Regions from separate parts of the Shewanella sp. KX20019 genome, predicted to be linked through region 4. Evidence: predicted binding sites of a transcription regulator. Region 4 holds the regulator's gene; each other region holds the start of a gene.
The links. Region 4 encodes sigma-54, which starts transcription at its own class of promoters, with help from an activator protein. Its sites were predicted from a motif close to GTTGGCACGNNNNTNGNNT; they were not measured.

Region 1 (5,596 bases), 1.2 Mb from region 4:
GTGACAGCATCTCTTGAGCTTGCTGCAGCATAGGTGCAGCTTGAGAAACGGACACAGGTCCCCATTGTGCAACCGCACTTTGAGCACGAGTATTGCTGGCAATAATCTGATGCGCCGACTCAATGGTATCGATACTGGCGCTATCCACCTGTTTGGTTATAAACGCTGATGCAAATTGTGTTGCACTTAAGAATGGGTTGATATTGTCAGGCTTTACCACGCTGTTATTGAATGTCGCAGTCGTGTTCGAGCTGGCTAAATGGCTTGCCGATGCCGATGCCGATGCCGATGCCGCAGTCGCAGTCGCGCTATTCACGGTGGTTGTGGTTGATGGTTTGCTATCTATTTTTGATGCTTGGCTACTTAGTTGATGCGCTAGCGGATTGACTGTTGCAGTGTAAGTACTGCCAAAGTCCACTGCTTTAACTGGATTGCCCTGTCCATGTTGGGCGTTATAGTTGGCAGAATCGATTGCTGTAGCGCCGATGAAGTTGGTGCGATAAACAGTGTCTGTCGTTAAGGGGGCACCAGAGGTCGCAATCGACTTGACCGCGGCCGCTGAAGCATCACCAATCACTGTTGGGTTTTGTGCTTGTATTGGCTGTGGTAAGGCTAATGAGAAAAGTGGAGTGTCGCTTGTCGACTGTTGCTCAAGATCATCAATATAGGTTTGGTCGATAGGCTCTCTAATATTACTTATAGGGACTGAATTGGAGGCCGATGTTGTGCTTAATGCACTTGCTAAAATGGGACTAGTCATTGGTGACTCCAGCGCTGGCACAGGTAAATTGGTAAGCAGCGAGGCCATCTTGCTGCTGCTCAAATTGGGCCATCTCTTGCTTGACCTTGCTTTGTGCTTGGCGTAGCGTCTGCACTATTTCCCCATGGGTTTGCGCTAATGATTGCCGCGCAAGCACCTGTGAACGAGAGTGTGGCTTGCCCGCTTTTCTAAGGGCATTGCACATCTTTTCATTCACCATCACCAGCTTCTCCCAGTCTTCAACGCGCGCGTGAAACAGCAAGGCTTTTTCAAACTGCTGCCACTGCTCAATTGAGATTGGCCCAACCTGTTCTGACATCGGTTATCACCTTTGTTATGGGTTCAAGGGCTGTAACGCTATTTTCAACGCTGGCGGTGACCAATTGTCGGCTACAGTAGTCGTAAAGGTGGTTGAGTCCGGCGGCCACTTGGCCACCGTTTTCAATATCTAGCATAGAGTCGAGACCGTGGACGATATTGAGACACTTGTTGATGCTCTGACCTTTGTCTTCATAGCTCTTACGCTGCATAAAACCGCTAGCACGTTGGATCTCCTCTAAAAGACCGTCGAGCAGCATCCGTACCATTTCATGTGGATTGGCGGCAGCAGCTCGGGCATCTAATGAGGTCTGTTTGTAAGCATTAAAGGGATCGTGCTCATTCAACATTGGTTAGCATTCCTTAATTAAACAGCATGCTGGCTGAGTTAAGTTGGTTAATGGTGTTTTCCATTGCGGTGAACTGAGACAGATAAATTTGGTATCTCTGCTTCATCTGATAGTCATGGCGAGACATGCTGTCTTCAACGCGTTCAATTTGTTGATCTAGGTTGTTTTGCTTAAGATCGAGATAACCATTGGACTGAGTGAATGGTTCGATAATGGTGTCAATTCTGTCGATAAAACTGTTATCGGCAGTGAACATCTCTTTTAGGGCTGCGGGATCATCTTTAAGTGCTTGGGTTAGCTTGTCTTCATCGATATCAAGCTCACCACTACGGTTCATTTCAATACCAATATCAGACAAGCGCATGCCATTTGGTGCTGCTTCAAACACGCTATTGCGCATACTGGCTTGCAGCATTCTTAATGTAGAGTCACCTTTGAGAGCACCGAGCTGATCTTCTGTGACAGATGAGGGCTTATCATCTTCATCATCTTTATCTTTGTCGTCAGTGTCCTTATCATTTTCTTTGGCTTCATCGACGACGCTACTCCCCATAGAGCGGGTAAGCTGATTAATTTGGTTCATAAGGTCATTGAAGGAATCGACAAAGTCCTTAACCGCATCTTCACTGCTACTGGTGTCTGATTCGATTTTTATGGTGCTGCTTTCGCCCGCTGAATGTGTTTTGTTCAGCTCTATTGATACCCCATCAATAACGTTACTTATGTAGTTACTGCTACTAGTGATATCGATACCATTGAGCACTATCTCTGCATCTTGCGCCGCTTTACGTTCGCTCATGCCCCAATCAACACTGTCCATCTCAACTTTGAGTGTGCTGTCTTTACCTGATTCAGAGGAGGTCATCATTAACTCGACACTGCCACCCGTTCTTACGAGTGAGGCTTGGACCCCAGGGTTATCAGGGTGTGAATTAATGGCGTCACGAAGATCATTCACGGTGCGAGTGCCGTCGGCATTCAGCACGGCCATATCTATCTCTATGGTGTCAGCGATATCGGGGCCGACTTGGATACTCAATAAACCACTCGCGGGGAGTAAGTCGGTTTCACTGGCAAAGCTTTTCGTCAGCTGATGGGCTTGAGCGAGTTGCTTGACGGTGAGATCATAGGTGCCCGTGGGGGCATCGCTATCGACGGTAATCGCGGCATTCTCATCGCTGATTGATGAGGTTTTACTTTCAAAGGCATCACCATTAATCTTTTCTAGATTACTGGTCATTTTATTGAGGCTACGCTCCAACAACTCATAGGCATCAATTTGGGTTTGATGCTTGGTTAAATTGGTCTTAAATAACTGATCTTTGCTCATTCTTTCTGCTGAAATTAGTTGTTCAGCAAAAGATGCACCGCTCATACCTGAAATCATTTGATCCTCCTATAATGATACTTTGCAATCTCTGTACCAAACATTAAGTGTTTGTATCTATTAGGTTGTGTGTGCTTATCTGTACTTGTATTCGTTAGTTTTTTTCCGTTTGCAGCAAGGAAAAGGAAGTACGGCTTCCGCAAGTCACTTGGCTCACAATTTGATTTGTAGCTATGTCTCTATTAAGGCGACATTGGGAAGGTGATGCTGAAGTGAGTCGGTGATGATTTTTCAAAAAAAAGAGCCTAAAGGCTCTTTTTTGAAAGTTGGGAGGGTAAGGGAGGAAAATTAACCCAATAGACCCATAACCAAACCAGTGTTTTGGTTTGAAGAAGACAGAATATTAGTACCCGCTTGAACCAACAGCTGATTCTTGGTCATGTTTGCAGATTCAACCGCAAAGTCAGCATCCATGATACGGCCAGCGGCAACTTTAGTGTTCTCAGTTACGTTAGCAAGGTTTGAACTTGTGTGACCCAAACGATTGATGTTAGCACCCAGTGTTGAACGCTCTTTACCTACTGCATCAATGAAATCATCAATCTTAGTGATAGCGCCTTTTGCTGCACCTGCAGCTGAAATATCATCAGCCACACCAGCAAGCTTAGTTTTATCTACTGTTACAGTTAGCTGTTCAGTAGCGCCTGCACCGATCTGGAATTCAACACCTGCGGTTAATGAGTCGAATAACTTGTTACCTGAGTATTCAGTGTTATCAACAATACGAGTGATCTCTTTGGTTAGCTCTGCAAACTCATCGTTAAGTGCTGTTAAATCTTCAGCTGAGTTCACGCCGTTAGCTGCTTGAGTTGCAAGTTCTTTTTGACGGTTTGCAATAGTTGTTAGCTCATCTAATGCGCCATCAGCAGTTTGCAGCATAGAAGTTGCATCGTTTACGTTACGGTTAGCTGTTTCCATGCCTACTACGTTGGCATTTAAGCGAGTCGCGATTTGTAGACCAGCAGCATCGTCAGAAGCGCTGTTGATACGTAGACCAGTAGAAAGACGCTCCATAGCATTGCTAAGTAGGTCATTGTTTTTTGTCACAGAGTTTTGGGCAACAAGTGAAGAATAATTAGTATGTACTGATAGCATAACGTTTTCCTTTAATAAGTCATTTAAGCACAGGGTCTTACTAGTGATAAAACGACTGCCAAAATCAAAACTGAAAATCCACTATGAATTTAATTTATACTATTGATTTAAGTTGTTGTAATTGTGGTATTAATTATTTTTATTTTATTTGGAATAAACATCATTTTGTACCGTTCTGGCTTTAGTTATTTGCCATTTTAGTCGCTTTATATAGTCATACTAGACGCCGGTTAAGAGAACTAAAATGGAAAAAGCGCTAATTAGACCTAGCTTTGTAACGCAATTTAGCTGCATTGGCGGTGAGTGTGAGGATAGCTGTTGTTATGGCTGGAATATCCATATTGATAAGCAGAGTTACAAAAAGACTTTAGCCCATAAAGATCTTAAGTCTTTGGCTCAAACCAATTTGAAGAAAGTTAAAAAGAGTCAGCAACAATGGGCTCAAGTGGTACTTGATGCAAAAGGTGCCTGTGGATTTTTAGACAGCAAGCAGCTTTGCCAAATTCACGCTAAAGCGGGTGAGGAGTTATTGAGTAACACCTGTAAGACCTACCCTAGAATGTCGCACATGAAAGATGGCGACCGCTATGAAAGCCTGTCGTTATCTTGCCCGGAAGCGGCGAGAACTATTCTGCTTAAGCCAGATGCATTTCAGTTTGAACGCATGAGTGTTAACCATAATAAGGCATTTAAATCGACGCCAATATGGGCTAAAAAAGCCCACGATTATACTATTCAGCTGTTGCTGAAACCGGATCAGCCAATAGAGCATGGGCTTACAGCAGTAGGCATTTTAATGAAGACCACCGAACGGGTAGCCAATGGTGAACTTGATAGCAGCGCGATTGATGACATGTTCCAACAGTTGGTTAAGCTGAGTGACAATGGTCAGCTTAAGGAGCACTTTGAGGGGTTTAATAAAGATACTGAAACCCAAAAAATGCAAGCCTTTACCTCGATCCAACTATGGTTAAACACTAATAAGACTGGACGAGGGCGCAGTCGGTTCGAGCAGATTAACCAAGCTATTTGTGCGATGGCTGAAGGCGACAACAAAATCAGTATGGGTCGAATCAACCAGGCTTGGCAAGATGAGGCATTACCCGCACTCGCTGAGCATCAAGCGCTGTTTAGCCGTTATCTATTTTACTACTGTTACCATATGAACTTTCCGCAAGTCGACAAGCTCACACCATCGCAGGCCTTTCGTGTCATGTTGTTGGACTTCTTTATGTTGCGTTGCTATTTAGCGGTAATGGCAGCTCATCAACAGGGGCTATCTGAGCACGATATTATTTTGTGTTTTCAGGTGTACCACACCAATCGGCAGCATAAAGCCAATTATAGTGACTACGTTTTGCAGCTTTTAGATAAAGGCCAGTTTGAAGACTTAGCGTCTATTCTCACTCTATTGTCTTGAGCTCGATATGCAGCGGTTGGTGTAGTGGGGCTGATCCAGCCCCATATCTGCGGTCCTATTTTAACGGCCTGTATTAAGGGTTAAATCAGTAGTGCTGAGACTTGAGTTCGGCTGAGGTTAGCTTGTGCCATAAGTGAGGTCACCTGCAGGCTGAAGGGCGAAGGTTGCATCAAATTCTTGATTTGATCCAAGGTCGAGTCGAGCTCCAGCGTGGTCTCTTTTTGGCGGTTGACCTGATGCAGCTGCTGCTGAACATGTCGCTGACT
Region 2 (5,596 bases), 410 kb from region 4:
ATAAGACCAGAACCTGAAGTCGCTGTCATGAAGTCAGTTTGGAAACCGATTAGACCACGGCTAGGGATAACGAAATCGATACGTACACGACCCTTACCGTCTAACTGCATATCCTTCATGTCACCCTTACGGATACCAAGTTTCTCGATAACGCTACCTTGATGCTCTTCTTCAACATCAACAGTCAAGTTTTCGAACGGCTCACACATCTCGCCGTCGATCTCTTTAACGATAACTTCTGGACGAGAAACTGCTAACTCGTATCCTTCACGACGCATGTTTTCAATCAAGATTGAAAGGTGAAGTTCACCACGACCTGATACGCGGAAACGATCTGGGCTGTCAGTTTCTTCAACACGTAGTGCTACGTTATGAACAAGTTCCTGCTGCAGACGCTCAAGGATGTTACGTGAAGTTACGTACTTACCTTCTTTACCAGCGAATGGAGAAGTGTTGACTTGGAAAGTCATTGTAAGTGTTGGTTCATCAACAGACAAAGCTGGTAATGCTTCTACAGTAGTAGGCGCACAAACAGTGTCTGAAATTTGCAGCTGACCAAGACCGGTAATCGCAACGATGTCACCAGCGTTAGCAATTTCAACTTCATTACGGTCAAGACCCATGTAACCTAATACTTGGCCCATCTTACCATTACGCTTCTTGCCATCAGCACCAACGATAGTTACCTGCTGGTTAGTTTTAACACTACCACGCTTGATGCGACCAATACCGATAACACCCACGTATGAGTTGTAATCGATTTGCGAGATTTGCATCTGGAAATCGCCTTCAGCGTCAGCGTCAGGGAATGAAACTTTTTCAACGATAGTTTCAAACAGAGGAGTCATGTCACCCTCTGATGTTTCTGGGTCAAGCGAAGCAAAACCGTTTAGTGCAGAAGCATAAACGATTGGGAAATCTAGCTGCTCATCGGTTGCGCCTAAGTTGTCGAACAAGTCAAATACTTGGTCGATAACCCAATCTGGACGTGCGCCTGGACGGTCAATCTTGTTGATAACAACGATTGGCTTAAGACCTTGAGCAAATGCTTTCTTAGTCACGAAGCGAGTCTGTGGCATTGGGCCATCAACGGCATCAACTAGTAGTAATACTGAGTCAACCATAGATAGAACACGCTCTACCTCACCACCGAAATCGGCGTGACCAGGAGTATCAACGATGTTGATACGGTAATCGTTCCACTTGATGGCAGTGTTCTTGGCCAGAATCGTGATACCACGTTCTTTTTCAAGATCATTTGAATCCATCACCCGCTCAGCGGCTTCTCCTCGAGTCTCAAGGGTTCCAGACTGCGCCAGCAGCTTATCAACCAAGGTAGTCTTACCATGGTCAACGTGTGCAATAATGGCGATGTTACGTAAATTCTCTAACACGGCTAAACCTCTTACCATCGGTATAAATATATAGGGGGGTACTGACAACAGCTAAACCAAACGAGTATAGTTGTTGCTATAAAAAGCGTGACATTCTACTCTAGGTCGCGACTATCTCACAGGATTATTTTTAACCAATCGTTAAAAATAACGTTGGCGCGTTGCTTTTTCTCGCCATAACGCCCGCTTTATATACACTTTTTATAATTCCCTTTGATGACATTATTTATATTGCTGATCTTTTTAAGTGTCTTTCTGAGTCGTTTAGCGTCATTTTAAGTTGCAATTCTTGTTAAACATCCTGTTTTATACCTTCTCTAGAGGTGTTTGTGGTTTAGCCTATTTTAAACGCTTAACCGTACAAGCAAAATATACTGTCTTTTATCTGAATAACACTTATCTACATTTGGTTGATTTTTCTTTGACTTATTCCCTATATAAATACCTAGGCCTTAGCTATTCTGTTGTCTCAATTTTATCAATAAACAACGGCTAGCGCATATTAAGACAAAGCAACTGCACAATAATGGCGCGTGCACCACTTTGATCCATCAAACGCACCGATGTGGTGCATCAAAATGAGTATGGTGTTTTCGTTTTAATTGATACTATATAAAGATCATGACGTTACATGATTGGCACGACTCTAGCTTTACAAAAAGCAGAATCGCACATTGCGCTAAACATTAAGATAAGAACAAAGGGATCACCCTTTACCCTACTCGGAGACTTTAGAATGTCAGCTGAATCAGTTTTACAACAACTAAAAGAATTAGAAGTTAAGTTTGTTGATTTGCGTTTTACCGACACTATCGGTAAAGAACAGCACGTTTCAATCCCAAGCCACCAAGTTGATGAAGACTTTTTCGAAGACGGCAAAATGTTCGACGGTTCTTCAATTTCTGGCTGGAAAGGCATTAACGAATCAGACATGGTGTTGATGCCAGATGCTGCAAGCTTCGTACTTGACCCGTTCACAGCAGAAACTACAGCCAACATTCGTTGTGACATTCTAAACCCAGGCACTATGACAGGTTACAACCGTGACCCACGCTCAATTGCTAAGAAAGCCGAAGACTATTTACGCTCAACGGGTATTGCCGATACCGTATTGATTGGCCCTGAGCCAGAGTTCTTCCTATTTGATGATGTTAAGTTCAGTTCTGGCATGCAGGGTTGTTTCTACAAGGTTGACGATGCAGAAGCGGCTTGGAACTCTGGTACTAGCTACGATGGCGGTAACAAGGGTCACCGTCCTGGTGTTAAAGGCGGTTACTTCCCTGTTGCACCTGTTGATTCATCACAAGATCTTCGTTCAGCTATGTGTCTTGTACTTGAAGATATGGGCCAAGTTGTTGAAGCGCATCACCATGAAGTAGCTACAGCTGGTCAGAACGAGATCGCAACCCGTTTTAACACGCTAACGCTTAAAGCTGATGAAGTTCAGGTACTAAAGTATGTTGTTCATAACGTTGCTCATGCATACGGAAAAACAGCGACATTCATGCCAAAACCAATCGTTGGTGACAACGGTAGTGGTATGCACGTACATCAATCTCTTGCAAAAGATGGCGTAAACTTATTTGCTGGTGACAAGTACGGCGGATTGAGCGAAATGGCACTTTTCTACATTGGTGGCATCATTAAGCATGCTCGCGCAATTAATGCCTTTGCGAATCCTGCGACTAACTCTTATAAGCGTCTTATCCCACACTTTGAAGCGCCAGTAATGCTTGCTTACTCTGCAGCAAACCGTTCAGCGTCGATTCGTATCCCTGTAGTACCAAGTGCTAAAGGCCGTCGTATTGAGCTGCGTTTCGGTGATCCAATGGCTAACCCATACTTAGCATTCTCTGCAATGTTGATGGCTGGCCTTGACGGTATTCAAAACAAAATTCACCCAGGTGAAGCAATGGATAAAGATCTATATGATCTTCCACCAGAAGAAGCGGCTGAAATTCCAACGGTTGCAACTTCACTTGAGAATGCACTTGAGTGTCTAGATGCTGACCGTGACTTCCTCACCCGCGGTGATGTATTTAGTAATGACTTTATCGACTCATATATCGCACTTAAATCTGCTGATGTTGAGCGTGTTAACCAAACGACTCACCCAGTTGAGTTCGAGCTTTACTACAGCTTGTAAACATAAACAATTGAGTTAATGGTGCGATTTTAATCGCCATTTAGAAAGCCCTAAGCGGAAACGTTTAGGGCTTTTTTGTGCTTATAAATCAATAATATTTTTTATCAGCTGCTGTGATTATTATAATGAACGGCTATAGTTATCTATTAAAGTGCCACACTGACAACAAGCCATAATATTAGCCAACCTATCGAAATAGAAGGACATGCTATGCTTGCCAAAATCTACTCCTATTGCCGCTCAATATTCGCCGTAATAATGGTGATCTCACTTGGCCAGGTCAATGTTAACGCCATTGAGTGGCCACAAGAGGTAGCTGAAAAAGAGGGCACTATTGTTGTATATCAACCGCAGCCTGAATCACTCAGCGGTAATATTCTGCAAGGGCGTGCGGCCATGTCTCTCGAGCTCATCGATAGAGATGAGCCTATTTTTGGCGCTTTTTGGTTTAGTGCACGCATCGACACCAATGCTGACAACGCTACGGTTAGAGACGTTAAAGTCACTCAGGTTCGCTGGCCCGAGTCGACAGCAACAGATGAACAACGCTTTACTGAAGTGGTAGAAAAAGCCCTCGGCAGCAGTAGTTTTAATATCTCGATGGAGCGCCTATCGGCCAGCCTTGCCAATGCAAAACAGGAAAAGCAAAGCTTAGAAAACATTAAGAACGATGCACCCAACATTATTTTCCGACAGCAACTCAGCGTACTGCTGTCTTTCGACGGCTCGCCGCAATTTAGAGAGATAGAAAACAGCCCATATGAGCGAGCGCTCAATACGCCCTTTGCTGTTGCACGTAATAAGCTGACTAAGAAGTTATACCTCAGTAGTGGCACATTCTGGTATACCGCCGACAACCCTATGGGTCCTTGGCAAGTGACCGAGTATCCGCCAGAAGATTTGGTTAACATGATCCCAAAGTCTGATGACGCTATGCTGGTCAAAAGTAGCGCTGCACCTGCCGTAATTGCTGTGAAAACAGCCACTGAACTAGTTGCAACGGATGGCAAACCCAGATGGAAAAGCCTGACAGCGGGCAAGCTACTTTATGTGAGCAATACCGAGACAGCGTGGATTAGAGAAGTTGCTTCTGGTGATATGTATTTGCTGCTGTCTGGGCGCTGGTTTCAAGCCAAGAAAGAAGCTGGTCCCTGGGCTTTTATTCGCGCAGATAAACTGCCCACGAGCTTTAATGACATTCCGCCTGAATCCGATATTGGTGGCTTACGTGTTTCAGTAGCAGGTACCACTGAAGCGGAACAAGCGATGTTAGATGCACAAATCCCCCAGACTGCCGCCATTAAGCGTAGCGAAGCGAAGCTCACCGTTGAATACGATGGCGAGCCAAAGTTTGATGCAATACCCGGAACCAAAGTCGCTTATGCGGTCAACACCGCGACTCAAGTGTTGAAAATAAACGGTCAATACTATGCAGTTGATAACGCGGTTTGGTTTGTCGCTTCAGCAGCTAAAGGGCCGTGGAAAGTGGCAGATAACGTTCCGACCGGTGAGATAGCAAAGATCCCCCCGAGTTCACCTGTATATAACACCACCTATGTAGAGATTTACGACTCCACCCCCGAGATTGTTTATGTGGGTTATACACCGGGATATATGTGGTCTTACCCATATTATGGTGTGCCAGTATATGGAACAGGTTGGTACTATCCGCCTTATTGGGGTCGTTACTATTACCCTAGACCACCGACTTGGGGACTTCATGTTGGTTATAACCCTTGGACTGGCTGGAATGTAGGCGTCAGCTGGAGCAACGGCTTCTTTCGGGTTGGTGTTGGCTGGAATGCTGGCTGGGGCAATCACCATTATCCCAGCCGATGCTGTGGCGGCTATTACGGGGGAGGTTATCGTCGCCCGGTAGTGATCAACACTGGAGATATTAATATCGGTAATAGTGTCAGTATTGGTAATCGCACTAATATTTCGAATAGGGTTGCCAAAAACAACCTTTCTGGCAACAGAGTAGGGGAAAATAACCTCTACAACCATCCTGAGAATCGTATTCGTAATGCCGATCCAAAGAGGGCAAATGACAATA
Region 3 (5,596 bases), 160 kb from region 4:
TCGGTATATGCAACTCAGGCTGATCTTTAGTGATTAACGTCATGCCTTTTTCTGAACGGGTGACTAACATGGCGTGCAGTTCAAATTGTGTCAGTAAAGACTGCGCTTTAGCGACTAGGTCGGCTTCAGATCCAACCTTACCCACCACGGTTTCAAACTCACTCATATTCGGCGTTAATAGATAAGCACCACGGTAACGCGCAAAATCACTGCCTTTAGGATCAACTAATACCTTGACCCCTTTGTCGTTAGCCGACTGAATAAAGGCTTCGGGAGAAACAAGTGCGCCTTTGGCATAATCAGACAATACCGCCACGTCAACATTATCTAGTTGTGAGATGGTTTTTGCGAGCAGTGCATCACTTTCTGCTTTCGAATAGCTCTCTTCAAAATCTAACCGCAGTAACTGTTGATTACGCGACATCACGCGCAGTTTAGTAATCGTTGGCTTACCAGCGACTCGATGCCAATTAGGTTCAACACCTAGTGCTTGAATGCCTACAGTCAATGCATCAGCGGTCTCATCAGTACCAACAATACCAGCCAGACTTGCAGCGCCGCCTAGGGTCGCAATATTTATCGCCACGTTAGCCGCTCCGCCAGGCCTGTCTTCAATCTGTTCCACTTTGACAACAGGAACCGGGGCTTCCGGAGATATACGCGCAGTTGGGCCCGCCCAGTAGCGATCTAACATTACATCACCAACGACGAGTACCTTGGCGTTTTCAAATGCTGGCAGAGAAATCTTCATAATGACCGTGTCTTTCACAAATTTACTGATGATTGTACCTAATTTTTAATGATTTTGAGTAAGTTTGAGCGAGTTTGCGTTAGAATAATGAGTAATTTTTCAATGTATTCGAGTTTTCCGTGGTAGAAAAAGCCCAGTTTTCATCTCATCTATATCATCCTAAGTACTGGCTCTTGTGGCTAGGCGTTGCGATGATGCGTTTAACGCAAGTATTACCACTGCGTCTTCAAATGAAGATTGGCGCAGCGATTGGCAGAATCGCAATGAAGCTAGTCGGCAAACGAGTTAACACTGCTAAGCGTAATTTGCAGCTGTGCTTTCCTGATATGACCGAAGCTGAGCTACAAACATTATTGCGTGAAAACTTCGAACAAACAGGCAAAGCCATCTTCGATACTATTAATGGTTGGTGGTGGTCAGATGAAAAAATTCAGCAGCATATGACCATTAAAGGTCAAGAGCATGTGCAGCAAACACTTAACAACGGCCAAGGGGTCATACTATATGCCGTCCACTGCCTACCTTTAGAGATGGGCGCGCGGATCTTCGGTCAGTTCCAACCAGGCGTTGGCGTATACCGACCACACAATAACCCGGTAATGGAGTACCTACAGGTCAAAGGTCGCTTACGCTCTAATAAAGCACTAGTACCGAAACGAGACTTACGCCAAATGGTGCGTAGCCTAAGAGCGCCAAACGTTATTTGGTACACAGCGGATCAAGATTTCGGCCGTTCTAGTGCCACGTTCATCCCTTTTTTCGCCGTTAAAGAAGCAGCCACCATTACTGGCGCAACCACGCTTGCAAGACTCGGTAAAGCCAAGGTGCTACCGTTTTTTGTTGAGCGAAACAGTACAGACACCGGCTATAACATCGAGATAAAGGCGCCACTAGATGACTTTCCTGGCGAGAATGAGATTGAAGATGCAAAGCGTGGCAATAAAATTATCGAAGAGATTATTTGTCGCAACAAAGGCCAATATATGTGGTTGCATAGACGCTTTAAAACCCGTCCAAAAGCTGAAGACCCATCTTTGTATAAATAACAGCTCTTAAGTCAATTGGTGTCAAAACCCCTTTGCGGCGCATGCAAAGGGCTTCTACTCTGCTTTATTAATGAGATGTGTTCATCTCTATTTCGCTTAAAATCAGTCACTTTTACCGCGTTCTATATGCTAGTTGATTTAGCACTTCACTTTGATGTCAAAATGACAGCCAACTGTTTTTTTGACACTCAACAACTGTCTTTATGACACCATCAATTACACAGTAAAAAACAATAATCTCTTTGAAAACAGCAACTAACACCATTGGCACGTTATATGCTCTAACAGGGCTCGCCTGAATAATAATAACGTTGCGCTAAGAGGACTTATGAGCAAACAAAGACTAACGGCAATCGCACTACTGCTGGTGCTAATTGCTTCATTTACTGTACTGCTGAGTATTGGTAGTGAGATCTATCGAGAAAAACCGCCTATCCCGACGGCTTTTGTTGATAGCCAAGGACAAACACTATTTAGTCAAGATGATATCGAACAGGGACAATTGGTTTGGCGCTCTATGGGGGGGCATCAGCTGGGTTCTATATGGGGGCATGGCTCATACGTTGCACCAGACTGGACGGCTGATTGGTTACATAAAGAAGCACAAGCTTGGCTAGATATCAGCGCAAAGCAGCGTTTCAACTTGCCATTTACTCAAATAAACTCGCAGCAACAAGCGGGACTTGAGCAGGGCTTGCGCGAAGACATTCGTCATAATACAGTTGTAAATCAAGCCAATGGCGAGACTTTCACAACCCTTTCAGCCACGCGTATCGAAGCCATTAAACAGGTAGAGCAACATTACTTGGCACTCTTTGGTGATGACCCTAAGTTATCATCACTTAGAGAGCAATATGCGATGAAGGAGGGAACCGTTCCCAGCTTAGATCGCCGTGAAAAGCTTAATGCTTTCCTTTTTTGGGGTGCTTGGGCTGCGGTAACAGAGCGACCTGATGCTGATTATACTTACACCAATAACTGGCCATTTGATCCACAAATAGGTAACACGCCAACCTCTGATAATATTGTATGGTCAATCTTAAGTATTGTGACACTCATCGCTGGTATCGGTGCATTGATCTGGCATCACGCCAGTGGTAAGCATGAAAGCTTGCCTAAGCCCGCCGATCAAGATCCACTCTTTTTTACTAAACCCACTAAATCACAACGCGCTGTAGGGAAGTACTTCGTTACTGCGATAGGTCTGTTTCTATTACAGATATTGCTCGGCGGCATCACCGCACACTATGCGGTTGAAGGGCAAAATTTTTACGGTATACCACTGTCAGAAATCCTGCCCTACTCTGTTACTCGAACTTGGCATACACAACTTGCCGTCTTCTGGATTGCGACAGCTTGGCTAGGGACTGGTTTATATATTGCCCCAGCACTATCAGGGCATGAGCCTAAGTTTCAGCGCATCGGCGTAAACATACTTTGGGTGGCATTGGTTGTCGTTGTACTCGGCTCTATGGCCGGTGAATGGCTGGGGGTTCAGCAATACTTTGATCTGGACATGAACTTCCTATTTGGCCATCAAGGCTATGAATATATTGATTTAGGCCGAGTGTGGCAGATCTTACTGTTGGGAGGCTTATTAATTTGGCTTGCTCTGGTTACAGCATCAATACGCCCTGCTTTGAAAGTTAAAGGCGAGATGCGCCCAGTTATTTGGGTACTGTACGCCTCATGTGTGGCTATTGGCTTATTCTATGGCGCAGGCCTCTTTATGGGTAAGCACACCAACCTTGCGATTGCTGAATACTGGCGTTGGTGGGTTGTTCACTTGTGGGTAGAAGGCTTCTTCGAAACTTTTGCTACCTCTGTCATTGCATTAATGCTGGTACGCCTCGGGCTTATCCGTGCACGCAGCGCAAACGCAGCGGTACTTTTTGCCACAGTTATTTTCCTAACCGGTGGCTTAATAGGTACCTTACATCACTTGTACTTTACCGGCGCGCCAACCTCTGTTATTGCATGGGGCGCAATCTTCTCAGCGCTAGAAGTAGTGCCACTAGCACTGATTGGTTTTGAAGCTGTAGAAAGTTACCGCTTACGCTCTGCAAGCCCGTGGATGATCCGTTACAAGTGGGCCATTATGTTTTTTGTGGCAACCGCATTTTGGAACCTAGTCGGCGCAGGGATGTTAGGTTTCCTAATTAACCCGCCTATCGCTCTGTACTTTATTCAAGGCCTAAACACGACTGCGACTCATGCTCACGCAGCCTTTATGGGTGTGTATGGCATGCTAGGAATGGGACTCATGTTGTTCTGCTTCCGTGGACTAACAGGACAAATGCAGTGGAATGAGAAGCTACTAAAAGGCGCATTCTGGACCATGAACATAGGTTTAGCAGCGATGGTGTTTATGTCTCTGCTTCCCGTTGGTATCGTGCAGTTCTTTGCTGTTATCGACAACGGCTACTGGTTTGCTCGCTCACCAGAGGTGATCCATAGTCCACTGGTTGAAACGCTAGTATGGATGCGTGTACCAGGTGATGTTCTGTTTGGCATTGGCGGCCTATTTATGGGTGCCTTCCTCTTCGATATTATCAAGAAAGCCATTGGTAAGAAGAAAGAGACTTGCGAGCTCGATGATGATCAAGCGTCGGCTAGCGCTTAACAACGCTATTTAATATTTACCCAAGGGTGCTATTTTTAGCACCCTTTTTTTAGCTATAAAACATAGTATATTTGACACAGTTACAAACCAACACTAATGTCAAAAAGACAGACACCACAACCGCCTCTCGGTGAGTGAGTGTTTCACAATACCAATACCTTAGGGAAATCAGCTATGTCTTTAAGCCAAACCGATCTTACCCGCATCGCCTTAGATATTACTGCGGGGCTTTCTGACCATGACCGATTCTCACGCTTACTCGATACCATAAGGCAAACTTTGCACTGCGACGCCGCCGCGCTGCTGCAATTTACCGGCCAGCAATTTAATCCTCTAGCCATCGATGGCCTCAGCCCTGATGTGCTGGGACGACGCTTTATTATCAGCGAACATCCACGACTCGAAGCCATTGCCCGTGCTGGTGATATTGTCCGTTTTCCCGCAGACAGTGAACTACCCGATCCCTACGATGGGCTTATTCCTCATCAAGGTGATCACTTGGTGGTGCACGCCTGTATCGGATTACCGCTACTTGCTAATGGCGACTTAATTGGCGCTGTTACTATTGATGGCTTCGATCCTAAGCAGTTTAACGCTTTCAGTGACAATGAACTGCGTACACTTAGTGCCATCGCAGCCGCGTCACTTAGCAATGCATTAATGATAGATAAACTCGAGAAACAAGCACTGCAATCACAAGAGATCACCAGCGTAAACCGCATAGATCCAGACTCTCGTGTGGAGATGATAGGCCATTCCATGGCGATTAACTCGCTTAAGAATGAGCTTAGTGTGGTTGCCAGTACTGATTTAAACGTGCTCATTCTAGGGGAGACAGGCACAGGTAAGGAGCTAGTAGCAAAGTCTGTGCATCAGCAGTCCAATCGTGCCAAGCAGCCACTGGTCTATTTAAACTGTGCCGCACTGCCGGAATCGGTTGCAGAAAGCGAACTATTTGGCCATGTGAAAGGCGCGTTTACTGGCGCAATAAGTCATCGTAGCGGTAAGTTTGAAAAGGCCGACAACGGTACGCTATTTTTAGATGAAATCGGCGAACTCCCCTTAGGCTTACAAGCCAAATTATTAAGGGTGCTGCAATACGGTGACCTGCAAAAGGTAGGTTCAGATAAAAGCCTTAAAGTTGATGTGCGTATCATCGCTGCGACCAATAAAGAT
Region 4 (5,596 bases):
CTACGGTTGTTACGCTCTAAATCAGGTAACCAAGTTTCGAGTAAGTTCTCAATTTGCCAGATAAACTTATTCACCAGAGGGTGTAGGTTTAAAAACTCCTGTACTGGCTTATCAAGCCCAGTCATGGGCCGAAGCTCTGGTTCCCAATGTGGGTTTGGCAAAAATCGAACATCAAACATAAAGTCGGCTTCTGTTGGCATACCATGTTTAAAGCCAAAAGATTCAAACTTAATCATCAGTTCTTTATTTATATTGCCCAATAAAATTTCACGAACTTGGTCGTTGAGATCATAAATATTTAGATTTGAGGTATCAATATAGTGGTCAACTATTTTCGCCAGAGGTTCAAGCTGGCGGCCTTCAAGCTGAATCGCTTCTTTCAATGAAATATTGGCATGAGACAAAGGGTGCAGGCGACGGGTCTCGTTATAGCGCTTGAGTAGCACTTCATCACTAGAGTTTAAAAAGAAACTGAGTAACTCCACCCCTTCAGGCAAGTGGGTTAAATGTTTTGTCAGTTCATTCTCTTTCTCTGGCATGTTGCGGATATCAACACTAATGGCGACTAATTCTGAGTTCCCCGAAAGTTGCTCAAGCAGAGTTCCCATCATTGGCAAGGGGAGGTTATCGACGCAATAATAGCCGAGATCTTCTAGCATCCTTAGCAGTACTGATTTTCCTGAGCCTGAACGACCAGAGACTAGAACGAGTTTCATCTTTTGAATACCTGATAAAAGTTAGAATATATGTGTTATAGATGTATACGAGATGTACAATGGTATAGATTAACTTTTTTCCGGCTTAAAGCAAGAGCTTAGGCTAGTTGGAAAGAACATTTCATATTGTTGTAATATACCCATCCTACTTGAAGATGCTCTTTTCAGCATGTCGATAAGTGGCTTGGGTATAAATACTTAGGTCTTTAAATAACCCTATTATATATCGATTATTTAAGGACCTAAATATTAGCTATTGTGTGATTAAGTCATATAGCTCTGATTCACTATTGCTTTTTCTTAGCTGCTTAACGATCGCTTTGTCGTTGAGTTTTTCTGCCATCGAAGACAGTGTTGCTAAGTGTTGTTTACATTGCTCCGCAGGCACCAATAGGGCAAACAGTATATCGACCGGCTGTTTATCTATCGAGTCAAAAGAGATCGGTGTTTCACATTTTATTAATATGCCCAGTGGATGGTCAATATTAGCCAATCTCCCGTGAGGGATTGCAATACCGTTGCCTATACCTGTGCTACCCATTTTTTCGCGAGCCAACAGGCTTTCGAAAATCTCTTGTGAAGAAAGGGTTGGGTACTGGACAGCGGCAATATCGCTGATTAACTCCAGTACCTTTTTCTTACTGCCCGGTGTGGCACAGGTAGTGCATTCCGGCTGCAGGATGGTGCGTAATTCCATCGTTAGTGTTTGGTCAGCTTCTCTTTGTGTTTAATAACCTGACGATCTAATTTATCGATCAGGGAGTCTATTGCGGCGTACATGTCCGCATGTTCCGAAGTGGCAAATACTTCACCTTTTTTTAGGTGAATTCGAGCTTCGGCAATCTGTTGCATTTTTTCAACGTTCAATATGACGTGCACATTATTGATCTGATCGAAATGACGTTCAAGCTTTGTAAATTTCTCTTCAACATAACTACGTAGTGACGCAGTGATTTCAACATGATGCCCAGTAAGGTTAATTTGCATAGAAAGATTCCTCCAAGTGCCTAATTTGAGTTATAAACTCTTGCGTTGGTTTGAGGGCGGAATTAGCATTGCTTCGCGGTATTTCGCGATAGTACGTCGAGCAACTTTAATCCCTTGTTCTGCCAAAAGCTGCGCCATTTTGCTGTCGCTTAATGGTTTCTTTTGGTTTTCAGCTGCGACTAACTTCTTAATAAACGCTCTAATTGCTGTTGATGAGCACTCTCCACCGTCATCTGTGCCAACATGACTTGAGAAGAAATACTTTAATTCGAAAATACCTCTAGGGGTATGCATATACTTTTGCGTGGTCACCCTTGAAATTGTCGACTCATGCATCTCTACGGCTTCGGCAATGTCGTTGAGTACCATAGGCTTCATGGCTTCTTCACCATATTCAAAAAAGCCCTGCTGGAACTTTACAATACAGTTAGAGACTTTAAGCAGAGTTTCATTGCGACTTTCAATGCTTTTAATAAACCATTTAGCTTCTTGTAGATGACCACGAATAAATTGGCCATCGGCTTGGCTTTTGGTACTGCGAGCCATCGAAGCATAATGCTGATTGACGTTGATTTTTGGCATGTAGTCGGGGTTTAATTCCACCACCCAGCGGCCTTTCTTTTTCGCCACTGAAACGTCGGGGATGACATATTCATCTTTACTACGCGTCACCGCCAGACCCGGCCTTGGGTTCAAGGTTTGAATAAGGCTGATAGCGTCGCGCAGATCATCCTCTTTGAGCTTGGTCTTACGCATCAATTGCCTAAAGTCGCGTCCGGCAATCAAATCTAAGTAATCTTTAATGAGCAGGCGAGCATTATCTATGTGCGGGGTTGTTTCGGCATATTGAGCCAATTGGATTAGTAGACATTCACTTAGATCTCTTGCTGCAACACCGATAGGGTCAAAATGTTGCACGCGTTTGAGCACGGCTTCCACTTCATCTAGCTCGATCTCTGGATCGCCCATCGCTTCAAGAATGTCGTCACAATTCTGAGTCAAATAACCACGTTCGTCGACGGCATCAATAATCGCGGTGGCAATCGCCAGGTCATTGTCAGAGAAGGGCGTTAAATTTTTCTGCCATTCAAGGTGTTCGTACAAACCTTCAGTGGTTTCACCTTGAAAGGGCATGTCATCATCACGCATGCCACCTGAGCTGGAGTTGGAAGAAACGGTATAGACTTCATCCCAAGTGGTATCCATTGGCAGTTCATCTGGCATCGAATCTTGCGTTAATGCATCTGAGGTATCTACCGCGGCACTATCTTGTTGTGGGTCAACATCAGCGCTAGCACTGTAGTCGTTGTCGCCATCAGACTCTGAATAGCTGTCAGAATCGGTCGTGGTTCTATCTTCGTTACTGACAGGTTCGCCGTCGGATTGCTCTTCATCTAATTCAAGCAGTGGATTAGATTCTAATGCTTGCTGGATCTCTTGTTGCAGCTCCAAAGAGGACAGTTGTAGCAGGCGAATAGCCTGCTGTAACTGTGGAGTCATGGTGAGCTGCTGACCCATTTTGAGCTGGAGTGACGCTTTCATCTTACCGCTATTCCCTACACTGTAATTAAACGTTGAAGCTCGTTGACTTGAAGAAGAGAGTTTAAAGGCTCAACACTTTGATTGTATTAACATACTTTATTAGTGCTACACAATTCAATGCTCATACTGTGGATTAACTATAGCCTGAATTGTTCACCTAAGTACACAGCTCGAACTTGCTGATTGTCTAAGATTTCGGCAGGCGTGCCTTCTGCAATTAGATTTCCGTGACTTACGATATAAGCATGCTCACAAACGTCCAATGTTTCACGGACATTGTGATCGGTTATCAACACGCCTAGCCCGCGGCTTTTTAACTGCTCAATAATCTTTTTAATATCGATAACCGATATTGGATCAACCCCGGCAAAAGGTTCATCAAGTAGAATAAATTTTGGATTTGCTGCCAATGCCCGTGCTATTTCAACTCTGCGTCGTTCACCCCCTGATAACGCCATACCTTGGCTATCACGGATATGGGTGATATGAAACTCTTCGAGAAGGTTTTCCAGCTGCTCTTCACGCTGCTCGTTATCAATATCACTGCGAGTCTGTAGTACCGCCATGATGTTGTCACGCACTGAGAGCTTTCTAAAAATGCTGGCTTCTTGTGGCAAGTAGCCAATGCCTTTACGTGCTCGAAGGTGCATTGGATCTAAGGTTAAATCATCATCATCGATAAAGATTTGCCCCTTGTCACTCTGTACCAAACCAACAACCATATAAAACGTTGTGGTTTTTCCTGCACCGTTTGGACCTAATAGCCCAACAATTTGTCCTGTTTTTACCGTTAAGCTCACATCTTGAACAACGGCTCGGCTCTTATAGCTTTTTGCTAAGTTGCGGGCGGTCAGCGTTTTTTGGATCATTGCTGCTCCTGCTTTTCAATGGGCTCGACTGGCGTTTCAGGAGTCTCTTCTTGATAAGCTTCTGGTTGGATGATAGTGATGACGCGATCATCACCTTGACCGGTACTTTCTGCGACTAATTGCTGTAGTCCAATATTGTATTTAATGCGATTGCCGGTGACTTGGCTACCCTCTTGCTCCAATGTGGCGTTACCTAATAAGGTTAGTGTTCTGGTTGCCAACTCATAGCGGATCTCTTTGGCACTTGCTGTCGCAGGGCGGCCATCTTCCATTATTTGAGTATAAGTTGCAGGGTTACCTGTTGCCACGAGCGTTTTGCCTGAGCCCGCCTCTTTGGAGAAAACCCGTAATTCATCAGCGTTCATTTTAATTGAACCTTGAGTGACTTCTACCGGACCAAAAAAGATCACTTGATTGTTTTTGATATCAGCTTCTTGGCGAGCAGCGGCAATTTCGACCTTCTGCTTTAAGTCATCGACTGCAGCATAGCTACTAACGCTGAGTAGGCACAATAGACCTGCAAGTATTGTTTGGTTGTATTTCATAACGTCCTTCTACTCCGCTATTGGGTTGCTAGCATGAGTGAGTATGTTTTTTAAGTGCTTATTTAGCATCGTAGATCCCTTCGACTTCACTGAGTAACTTTACACTTTGGGCATTCAGATCAGCATAAAGGCCAGTCCCCTGGATCACAAATTCATTGCCAGTAACGTGAATGATTTCATCAGAGGTCATTATCATCGTATTGAGATCAAGTTCTAAATAGGAGGTCGACAATGTTTGGATCGGCTCCTCTGGGCTAATAGAGTCGATAATAACATTGTTTTCCAATGAGACCTTGCCGGTTAAATTATTATGACTACCCTTGGTCGCTCTTAATCGCCACTGGGCTTGACCATCATCAGGGTAGATCAAATAAACAGGATCGGTGAAGTAGGTCATACTGGCTTCTTCAAAGTGTTCCATGTGCTTGGCGGTGACCTTACTATTAACTAGGCCCGCTTCATTGTATTCAGTGCTGCGCAGGTCGTTGATGATATAGTTAGGGCGTTCGCTTACATCAATGTCTAACGTTGGATCGCTTTTCTTGGACTGCACTTGCCAATAAAGGATAAGGGCTGTACCAAATAAAGCAATAATCGCTAGCGTGACGCGATTCATATGCTCATCCCGTGAGCAGACTCAAACTTACCTTGGCTAAGCAACAGTAAATCTGTGAGCTCTCGAAGGGCGCCGTGACCCCCTTTAATGTGGGTTGTCATCAAAGCATGCTGCTTAACATAGGGGTGACCATCGGCGACACAAACCGATAAACCTACCTCTTTCATTACGGGAAGATCAACCATATCATCACCGATATAGGCAACCTCGCTTGGGCTGACATTGTAAAGTGCTAACAGCTCATTATAGGGGGCCAGCTTATTATCTACGCCTTGGTAGATATGGGTGACGCCGAGCGCGGTCATTCTATCTTCGACAATT

Region 1: the regulator sigma-54 is predicted to act here: its motif matches at 2,838-2,856, upstream of fliD (flagellar filament capping protein FliD).
Region 2: the regulator sigma-54 is predicted to act here: its motif matches at 2,029-2,047, upstream of glnA (glutamate--ammonia ligase).
Region 3: the regulator sigma-54 is predicted to act here: its motif matches at 2,061-2,079, upstream of JK628_RS18340 (nitric-oxide reductase large subunit).

What each region holds. Positions count from the first base shown of each region.
Region 1 covers NZ_CP068437.1:259,146-264,741, forward strand. The annotation lists gene JK628_RS01130 (flagellar hook-length control protein FliK) at 1-760, opposite strand, end outside; gene JK628_RS01135 (hypothetical protein) at 753-1,079, opposite strand; gene fliS (flagellar export chaperone FliS) at 1,048-1,428, opposite strand; gene fliD (flagellar filament capping protein FliD) at 1,442-2,815, opposite strand; gene JK628_RS01150 (flagellin N-terminal helical domain-containing protein) at 3,104-3,910, opposite strand; gene fliB (flagellin lysine-N-methylase) at 4,155-5,330, shown strand; gene JK628_RS01160 (hypothetical protein) at 5,411-5,596, opposite strand, start outside.
Region 2 covers NZ_CP068437.1:4,806,594-4,812,189, forward strand. The annotation lists gene typA (translational GTPase TypA) at 1-1,412, opposite strand, end outside; gene glnA (glutamate--ammonia ligase) at 2,131-3,540, shown strand; gene JK628_RS20840 (carbohydrate-binding family V/XII) at 3,751-5,596, shown strand, end outside.
Region 3 covers NZ_CP068437.1:4,235,399-4,240,994, forward strand. The annotation lists gene hldE (bifunctional D-glycero-beta-D-manno-heptose-7-phosphate kinase/D-glycero-beta-D-manno-heptose 1-phosphate adenylyltransferase HldE) at 1-751, opposite strand, end outside; gene JK628_RS18335 (LpxL/LpxP family Kdo(2)-lipid IV(A) lauroyl/palmitoleoyl acyltransferase) at 871-1,797, shown strand; gene JK628_RS18340 (nitric-oxide reductase large subunit) at 2,126-4,420, shown strand; gene norR (nitric oxide reductase transcriptional regulator NorR) at 4,595-5,596, shown strand, end outside.
Region 4 covers NZ_CP068437.1:4,394,831-4,400,426, reverse strand. The annotation lists gene rapZ (RNase adapter RapZ) at 1-716, opposite strand, end outside; gene ptsN (PTS IIA-like nitrogen regulatory protein PtsN) at 970-1,413, opposite strand; gene hpf (ribosome hibernation promoting factor) at 1,416-1,703, opposite strand; gene JK628_RS19065 (RNA polymerase factor sigma-54) at 1,734-3,245, opposite strand; gene lptB (LPS export ABC transporter ATP-binding protein) at 3,383-4,114, opposite strand; gene lptA (lipopolysaccharide transport periplasmic protein LptA) at 4,111-4,659, opposite strand; gene lptC (LPS export ABC transporter periplasmic protein LptC) at 4,718-5,275, opposite strand; gene kdsC (3-deoxy-manno-octulosonate-8-phosphatase KdsC) at 5,272-5,596, opposite strand, start outside.